DNA from 2 places in the Mycolicibacterium fluoranthenivorans genome. Region 1 is predicted to be linked to the other one. Evidence: predicted binding sites of a transcription regulator. Region 1 holds the regulator's gene; the other holds the start of a gene.
What was found. Region 1 encodes LexA, which represses DNA repair genes until DNA is damaged. Its sites were predicted from a motif close to CGAACANNTGTTCG; they were not measured.
Positions count from the first base shown of each region.

Region 1 (4,361 bases):
CGGCGCCGATGTCGTCACCGGTCAGGTGCTGGCCAAGTACGAGAGCGTCGGCGGACCCACCGGCGATCTCGGCTTCCCGACCGCCAGCGAATCCGACGGCGGGCTGGCCCCGGCCAGCCGGTTCGTGCCGTTCGCCGCCGCGGACAAGCCCGTCATCTTCTGGACTCCCGACTTCGGCGCCGTGATCGTCCGTGGTGCCATGAACGCGGCGTGGGACAAACTCGGCGGTGCCACCGGGGATCTGGGTGCGCCCAAGAGCGATCAGACCCAGAACGGTGATGTCATCACCCAGCAGTTCAACGGCGGCAGCATCTCGTGGGACCAGTCGACCCATAAGTTCACGACGGAGCCCGCGAATCTGCAGTCGCAACTGGCCGGCCTCGAGGTGCCCGGTGCCGATGCGCCCAAAGCCCCCGCCGCAGAGCCCAGCAGTACCGCCGGCAAGAAGTGGTACGCGTGGAGTTGGTGGTGGCTGCTGGGCCTGATCCCGCTGCTCGCACTGGTCGGCCTCATCATCACGGCGGTGCTGCGCAACCGGCGGTCGCGGGATGACCATTTCGGTGAGCACTACGACGGCGAGCACCACGAGGGCGATGGCTACGACGGCGATCGCTACGGTGAGGACGAGTACGCGGCCGGCTACCGAGGCCCGCACGATTCGGGTTTCGACGGCCGCGCCGAGTCACACGAGCCCGACGAGTACGAGAGTGGGCCCGCCGCATTCGGCCAGGAGCCCGGCGGTTACTCGCCGCAGAGTCCCTGGGCGCTGGCGGGGCTCGGCGCCGAAGAGCACGACGAAGCCGGCGAACCGGCCCAACCCGATGCCCACGAATCGCTGGAATTCGACTCCGATGCCGACTCTGTCGACACGGCCCCCACCCGCATCCAGTCTGATGTCCCCGAGGATGACGACGACCTCAGCGATCGCGACGAGGTGGACCACGACGACGAGCCCGAACCGGAGACTGCCGCCGTACCCCTGGTGGCGGGCCTACCGCCGATTCCGCGCTCGACCTACGAACCCGACTTCCCCAGCGGACGCCATGCGGCGATCCATATCGAGGAGCCGGATCCCGCAAATACCTCGATGCGCCTGGCGGGTAGCGACCCGTACCGCGCACCCGAGGGCTATCTGATCAAGGCGCACACCGGCACGGGCGAGTATTGGACGCCCGGTATGCCCGGCTATGACCAGACACCGGCTGAGATCTGGTTCGTCAATGAGGAATTCGCGGTGACGAACGGATTCGTTCGCGCCAACTGATCTCCGTCAGATCTTGCGGATGACGGTGACGACCTTGCCCAGCACCACTGCGTCGTTGCCGGGGATCGGATCGAACACCGGGTTGTGCGGCATCAGCCACACCTGACCCCGGGTGCGCTTGAACGTCTTGACCGTGGCTTCGCCGTCGATCATCGCCGCGACGATATCGCCGTTCTCGGCGACGTTCTGCTGACGGATGACCACCCAGTCGCCGTCGCAGATCGCTGCGTCGATCATGGATTCGCCGACCACCTTCAACAGGAACAGCGACCCTTCGCCGACGAGTTCGCGGGGCAACGGGAACACGTCCTCCACGGCCTCCTCGGCCAGGATCGGGCCACCGGCGGCGATCCGGCCCAGCACCGGCACGAAGGTCGGCTCGGGAAGCGCGTCGGATCCGGCGACGTCGGTGGCGACGATCGGCGTCACCGTATCGTCGGAACCCCGGACGTCCACCGCGCGAGGACGGTTGGGATCGCGACGGAGATAGCCCTTCTTCTCCAGTGTCCGGAGTTGGTGTGCGACAGACGAGGTCGACGTCAGGCCGACCGCGTCACCGATCTCCCGAATGCTCGGCGGGTAGCCACGGCTGGTCACCGACGCGCGGATGACCTCCAGAATGGTGCGCTGCCGCTCGGTGAGTCCTGAACGCGCCTCAGGGGTGTCGGTGTGCTCGCTCATGGCGCCGAATCTAGTCGCCCCGGGACCATTAATCAAACATGTGTTCGAGGCGTGTCGGCGTGCGCCGCCACTTGTCGGTGGGTGCCTTTATCGTTTGCAACAGTTCGATCACATGTTCTATCCATCGAACACATGATCGACTATCTTCGAACACACAAGCGAACGATCGGCAGGCCCACTCGGCGAAAGGCGGAGAAATGACCATTCTGGAGACTCGATTCGACACCCAGTTCGACCGCGAGTTCGATCGCGAGTTCGAATCTCACTTCGACGCGCGCCCCGTGGGCCGCGGCCAGGTCGAGGTCCGGCGGCGCGCCGCGGCCGAGGTGTGGCCGTTGCCGCGGGATGTGGTCGTGCGGCGCCGTCGCCCGCAGGTGCGCCGGCCCTCGGGTGCCCCGCTCGGGCACCGCGGCACCGGCGTCCTGATGTCACGGGCCTCGCACCGCCGCCGCCCGATCACCCCGGTCACCACCGTGGTGCTGGCGCTGATCGCCGCCGCGATCACGGTGTGGCTGGGTCTGGTCGCCCAGGTGGGCGGTGACGTCGGCCAGGCTGCGGTGCAGGTACCCACCCGGCTGTCGGTGGTGCAGGTCGAAGCGGGGGAGACGCTGCAACATGTGGCGCAGCGGGTCGCTCCCGACGCACCCGTCGACTCGGTGGTCGACCGGATCAAGGAACTCAACAAGCTCGACTCCGCTGCGGTGCCCGCCGGGCGGACCCTCATCGCGCCGATCGGCTGACTCGTGAGTGGCCAAACGCGCTGCCGCCCAATGTCGGCGGTGCCCGGCCGGCCGCCCGTCCAGCGCCCAATCAGGACAGACGGGCGACGCCTGCGGGTGGTGCAGGTAGGCTCGGAGTCGTTCGAAGTGGTCGACATTCGGTGCGGCGAAGGAGCGGTGATGCACTGTCCGTTCTGCCGTCACCCTGATTCACGGGTCGTCGACTCGCGCGAGACCGATGAGGGGCAGGCCATCAGGCGCCGCCGCTCCTGCCCCGAGTGCGGGCGCCGGTTCACCACCGTGGAAACCGCGGTGCTCGCCGTGGTGAAGCGCAGCGGCGTCACCGAACCGTTCAGTCGTGAGAAGGTCATCAAGGGTGTCCGTCGCGCCTGCCAGGGACGTCAGGTGGACGACGATGCGCTCAACCTGTTGGCCCAGCAGGTCGAGGATGCGGTGCGGGCCGCGGGCTCGCCGGAGATTCCCAGCCACGAGGTCGGGCTCGCCATCCTCGGGCCGCTTCGCGACCTCGACGAGGTCGCCTACCTCAGATTCGCGTCCGTGTACCGGTCGTTTAGCTCGGCCGCCGATTTCGAGCGCGAGATCGAGGCGTTGCGCGCCCATCGCCGTGTGACGAGCACCGGCTGAGCCCGCTCATTCGACCACGGTGTCGCTGTCGCGGGTCACGCGCCCGGCGATCTTGACCCAGCCCTGCGGATCCCACCAGGTGTGTATCTCCGAGCCCTTGCCCTGGGTGATGTGCAGATCCCGGCTGAGATAGTCGGTCATCCGCACCGCGGCAGCGCCGGTCGCCTCGTCCTCGACGATTCCCACGTGTGGGGCGAACACCCTCGACCGCAGCGCCCCGTCTGCGGCGCTGGTCCAGGCCCACACGTAGTGCCCGGTGTCGCCGGGGTAGTCCGACGGGTCGGCATCGCGCACCTCGGCCACCGAATCCAGCTCGTAGATCGCGAATTCCGGTGCCCACTCGGCACGGGCGCTGACGGCGGTGAGACCGTCCTCGGTGTATTCGACCTGTACCAGGCCGGCGGGTACCGACAGGGTCCGCACCGGGGTGCCGCGGTCACGCAACCACCAGGCCGCACCCACGGTGGGATGCCCGGCGAACGGCAACTCGGTGGCGGGAGTGAAGATATGGGCGCGTGCAGTCGTCGCACCCGGTTCCGGAATGTCGATGAAAATGGTTTCGCTGTAACCCAATTCGGTAGCCAACCGTTGCCGGTCGGCCGGATCGACGGCGGCGGCGTCCACCACGCCGAGCGGATTGCCGAACTCGCCTTCGGGACTGGTGAACACTCGCAGCACGCTGACCTCGACCGCCATGACGTCGATGGTAGTCAGGTGGCGCTTCGCTCGTCCCCGCCGATCGCATCGAGCACGGCGACTCGGGTGTCGAGTGGCCCGGTGATCGCCTTTTCGCTGATGCCGGCCCGCAACAGGTCCCGGAGGAGTTCCTGGTCGTAGGGGGCCGGCTGGGTGGAGTCGATGAAGCGCTCGACGATCTCGACGAAGCGGTCGGGATCGTCGTGGAACGGGAAATGCCCGGAACCGTCGAAGATCTCCAACTTCGATCCGGGCATCGCGGAGTGTGCAAGGTGGGCGTGACTGACCGGGATGACGGAATCCTTCTTGCCCCAAACGAGCTGAACGGGAACCGATTCCGTCAAATAACATCGGTC
Region 1 covers NZ_JAANOW010000001.1:2,677,110-2,681,470, forward strand. Annotated here, with positions in the region: gene FHU31_RS12925 (sunset domain-containing protein) at 1-1,264, shown strand, start outside; gene lexA (transcriptional repressor LexA) at 1,271-1,945, opposite strand; gene FHU31_RS12935 (LysM peptidoglycan-binding domain-containing protein) at 2,143-2,685, shown strand; gene nrdR (transcriptional regulator NrdR) at 2,845-3,309, shown strand; gene FHU31_RS12945 (PhzF family protein) at 3,316-4,005, opposite strand; gene FHU31_RS12950 (alpha/beta fold hydrolase) at 4,020-4,361, opposite strand, start outside.

Region 2 (4,361 bases), 940 kb from region 1:
AAGCTGTCGTGTGAGCCGCCGTAGCCGTGCAGCACGGTCAGTCCGGCGGCACCGATCGCCACATCGGTCTGACCGTTGCGCCAGGCCCGGCCCATGGTGTCGGTGACCACCACGCCGACCCGGACCCCGAGGCGCTGCGCCAGTCCGTCGCGTACGGCGGTCGCGCTGCGGTCCGGATCCACCGGCAGGAGCGCGAGTTCGGCGCCGTCGACATTGGAACCGTCCACCCCGGCGGCGGCCTGGATGAGCCCGAAGGCGTTCTCGGTGATCAGGGTTCGGCCTTTGCGGGCCAGCACGCGGACGGCCTCGTCGTCGATGAGCTTGCGCCGCAAGGCGTCCCGTTGCTCGGGATCGGTGGGTGCGGCGACGATGCGGCCTTCGGCCTTGGACAGCACCTTGCTGGTGACGACGACGACGTCGTCATCGCGCAACCAGTCGGCGGCCGCGGCGATGGCCGCGGACACGTCATCACCCGGCCGGAACTCGCCGAGGCCGAGGACCGGGATGATCTCGATGGCTTTCGAGGTGCCGTGGTCGGTGCTCGTCACGTCACTCACAGGCTCAGGCCCGCCAACCGGATTCCCGCGCGCACCATCTCGGCGGTGGCGGCCGGATCGGTCATCAACAGCGGAGCTTGGCGCACCTTCACACCGTCGATCGACGCGGTGTCGCCCTCATCGATCAGCCAGCCGTCCAGGATGCCGGTCCCACTGCGGGCGCCGAAGTGATTTCCGACTGCTTGAGAAGTGGATTCGACACCGATCACGCGCAGACATTCGTCGGCCATGCCGCGCAACGGCTTTCCGGCGATGATGGGGGAGTAGCCGATCACCGGTGCGGCGGTGGAGCGCAGCGCCCCGCGGATGCCGGGAACGGCGAGGATGGTCCCGATGCTCACTACCGGATTGGACGGGGCGAGCAGCACGATATCGGCACCGGCGATGGCGTCGAGCACTCCGGGTGCGGCCGTTGCCTTGTCGGAGCCGACGAACGCGAAGCTGTGCGTGGGTATCTGGGCCCGATAGCGCACCCACCATTCCTGGAAGTGGATGGCACGACGTTCGCCCTCGGGATCGGTGACCACCACATGCGTCTCGCTGCGGTCATCGCTGACGGGTAGCAGTCGGGCGCCGGGCGACCACCGATCGCACAGTGCCTCGGTCACCTGGGACAGCGGATACCCGGCACGCAGCATCTGGCTGCGCACCAGATGGGTGGCCAGATCCCGGTCGCCGAGGCCGAACCAGTCGGGCTGTACCCCGTAGGCGGCGAGTTCCTCCTTGGCGTGCCAGGTTTCGTTGCGATGGCCCCAGCCGCGCTCTGGGTCGATGCCGCCGCCGAGGGTGTACATGCAGGTATCGAGGTCCGGACAGATGCGCACGCCGAACATCCAGGCGTCATCGCCCACGTTGACGACGGCCGTCAGCTCGTGATCGGCGGGGCCCTCGGTTGACGGGGGATCCTGGCTCGTTTGGTTGGCAAACTGGCCCAGCCCCAGCAGGTGCTGCACTCCGAGCAGGAACCGGGCGCCACCCACGCCGCCGACCAAAACGGTGACCTTCACGCCTTCAGACCCTAGGCCAGCGGGCTTGTGTGGCGGACATCGCGCCGGGGTGTGGCGAACACGCCGGTGCAGTGACACGCCGGATCTATGTCACGAGATGGTATGAAAACAGGCCCTACCGCTTGACCCTGGCAGCTAACAAGTGTCTAATCACATCAGTGTCATTTCGCGGTTGCACCCCGGTTCCGGTGTCGCAGACCAAGATTCGATCACTTGTTCGAATGTGTTCGAGAGTGAGCGTATCTGGGATGGCCTTACACCACAATAGTGTTGGCGGGACAGGAGCTCCGTAGAGCTCCAATATGGGGACTATTAAACAGGTGAGGAGGCGGAACATGTCTTTTGAGCAGGTCGATTTCGACCGCGTGCTCCGGTTCGACAACCGGCTGCTCGGTTCAGTGGACAACGAACCGCACACCACTACCGACCCGGTGCCATTCGAGGTGCCCGGGCGCCCGCAGTTGAGCTTGGTGCCGGAACGGATGGATTTCGATGCGGCCGCGACCGACGAGGAAGACGATCAGTGGCAGGAGCGTGCCTTGTGCGCGCAAACCGACCCTGAGGCCTTCTTCCCGGAGAAGGGCGGCTCCACTCGGGAGGCCAAGCGCATCTGCTTGGGCTGTGAGGTGCGCGACCGTTGCCTGGAGTACGCACTGGCCAACGATGAGCGGTTCGGTATCTGGGGTGGCTTGTCAGAACGAGAACGGCGCCGCCTCAAGCGCGGCATCATCTGACAGGACCGGCGGGCGCGAGCGTAGCGACCCGGGGATCAGAACGGCTCGGCCTCACGGCTGAGCCGTTCTGCGTTTCGGACTAGTCGTCGTCGATCGAGGGATCGATGACCGACGGCTCGACACCCAGATAGGTGGCCACCTGGGCCACTAGTACTTCGTGAAGAAGATCCGACAGTTCGTCCCTGTCCTTGGCGCGGCGTTCTATCGGCTTGCGGAACAACACAATTCGCGCGCGGGTGGAGTTGCCGCGCACATCCACGCCGGCGGGGATCAGGCGCGCCAGGGCGATGGGACCGTCGGCGACCACCTCCGGGGGCCACTGCACACTCTCGGGATCCTTCGGTGCGATGCGGGGAATCTCGTCGACCGCCACGTCGAGGGTGGCCACCCGGTCATGCCAGCGGCGCTCGATCGGTTCGTAGGCTTCCAGCACGGCCATGTCGAATCGCTCCGCGCGACTGCGCCAGCCCGGCACGGTAGGCGGGAGCAACGGCCCGCGCATTTCGCGGCCGCGGCGTGATCCGCGAGGGTTGCGCTGAGCCACGTGACAGATGGTAACGGTTGGAGATCGGCCCTCGTCGCACTGCGCGTGTCCGTATGCCCGCGACGTTTCCGCACGATAATCTTCGCATCGTGAATGTTCCCCGTCGCTGCTGCAGGCCCGGGTGCCCGCACTACGCCGTGGCGACGCTGACCTTCGTCTATTCGGACTCGACAGCTGTCGTCGGACCCCTGGCGACCGTGTCGGAGCCGCACTCGTGGGATCTGTGCGTCGTGCACGCCGGACGTATCACCGCGCCGCGCGGCTGGGAACTGGTCCGGCACGCCGGACCGTTGCCCTCGCATCCCGACGAGGACGATCTGGTGGCGCTGGCCGACGCGGTGCGTGAACGCAACGACGGTCTGCCCTCGTTGGTGAACGGTGTGACCGCCGGTTTCTCGGACCCGTCGACGGGACTTCCGGGGGGTGCGCTGATCGCGCCGCCGGTGCGCCGACCGGAATCCAACGGCCGCCGGCGCGGGCATTTGCGGGTGTTACCCGACCCGCCCGACACCGGTACGGAATAGAACATTCAGCTGGGTGGCGGGACCTCCGGCGGCGGAATTCGTGAGCCACTAGGCTGGCTGCCGAGTCATCTTTTCCCACGTCCGGTCGATCCAGAGAGCGAGGACAGCCATGCCTCGGCCCGCCGCCGCAGTCAACGCTGTGATCAAGGCCTATGACGTTCGCGGGCTGGTCGGTGAGCAGATCGACGAGGCATTCGTCCGCGATGTCGGGGGAGCCTTCGCCAGGCTGGTGCGCGACGAGGCCGGATCCGGTGGGCTGAAGCGACCCGTCACCCAGGTGGTGATCGGCCACGATATGCGCAGCAGCTCACCGTCGCTGGCCGATGCGTTCGCCGAAGGTGTCACGGCGCAGGGTTTGGACGTGGTCCGGATCGGGCTGGCCTCGACCGATCAGCTGTACTTCGCGTCCGGGCTGCTGGACTGCCCTGGCGCCATGTTCACCGCCAGTCACAACCCCGCTGCCTACAACGGCATCAAGCTGTGCCGGGCCGGCGCCAAGCCGGTCGGGAAGGACACCGGGCTGGCCACCATCAGCGCCGAGGTCATCGACGGCGTGCCCGGATACGACGGGCAGCCGGGCACGGTGACCGACCGCGACGTCCTCGCCGATTACGGCGCGTTCCTGCGCTCGTTGGTCGACCTCTCCGAACTTCGCCCGCTGCGTGTCGCGGTCGACGCGGGTAACGGCATGGGTGGCCACACCACACCGGCCGTTCTCGGCGCGATCCCCGGCGTGACGGTGCTGCCGCTGTTCTTCGAACTCGACGGCACCTTCCCGAACCATGAGGCCAACCCGCTGGATCCGGCCAACCTGGTCGATCTGCAGGCACATGTCCTCGCCACCGGGGCCGATATCGGATTGGCTTTCGACGGTGACGCGGACCGGTGCTTCGTGGTCGACGAACGCGGCGCCGCCGTGTCGCCGTCGGCGGTGACCGCGCTGGTCGCCGGTCGCGAGCTCGGCCGTGAGATCGGCGCGACGGTCATCTACAACC
Region 2 covers NZ_JAANOW010000001.1:1,739,703-1,744,063, forward strand. Annotated here, with positions in the region: gene FHU31_RS08550 (coenzyme F420-0:L-glutamate ligase) at 1-548, opposite strand, end outside; gene cofD (2-phospho-L-lactate transferase) at 554-1,564, opposite strand; gene FHU31_RS31215 (WhiB family transcriptional regulator) at 2,047-2,298, shown strand; gene FHU31_RS08565 (metallopeptidase family protein) at 2,378-2,800, opposite strand; gene FHU31_RS08570 (DUF3499 domain-containing protein) at 2,932-3,366, shown strand; gene FHU31_RS08575 (phosphomannomutase/phosphoglucomutase) at 3,476-4,361, shown strand, end outside.
Region 2: a site for LexA is predicted at 1,771-1,784, ahead of cofD (2-phospho-L-lactate transferase). Genes of this name have one in related genera too.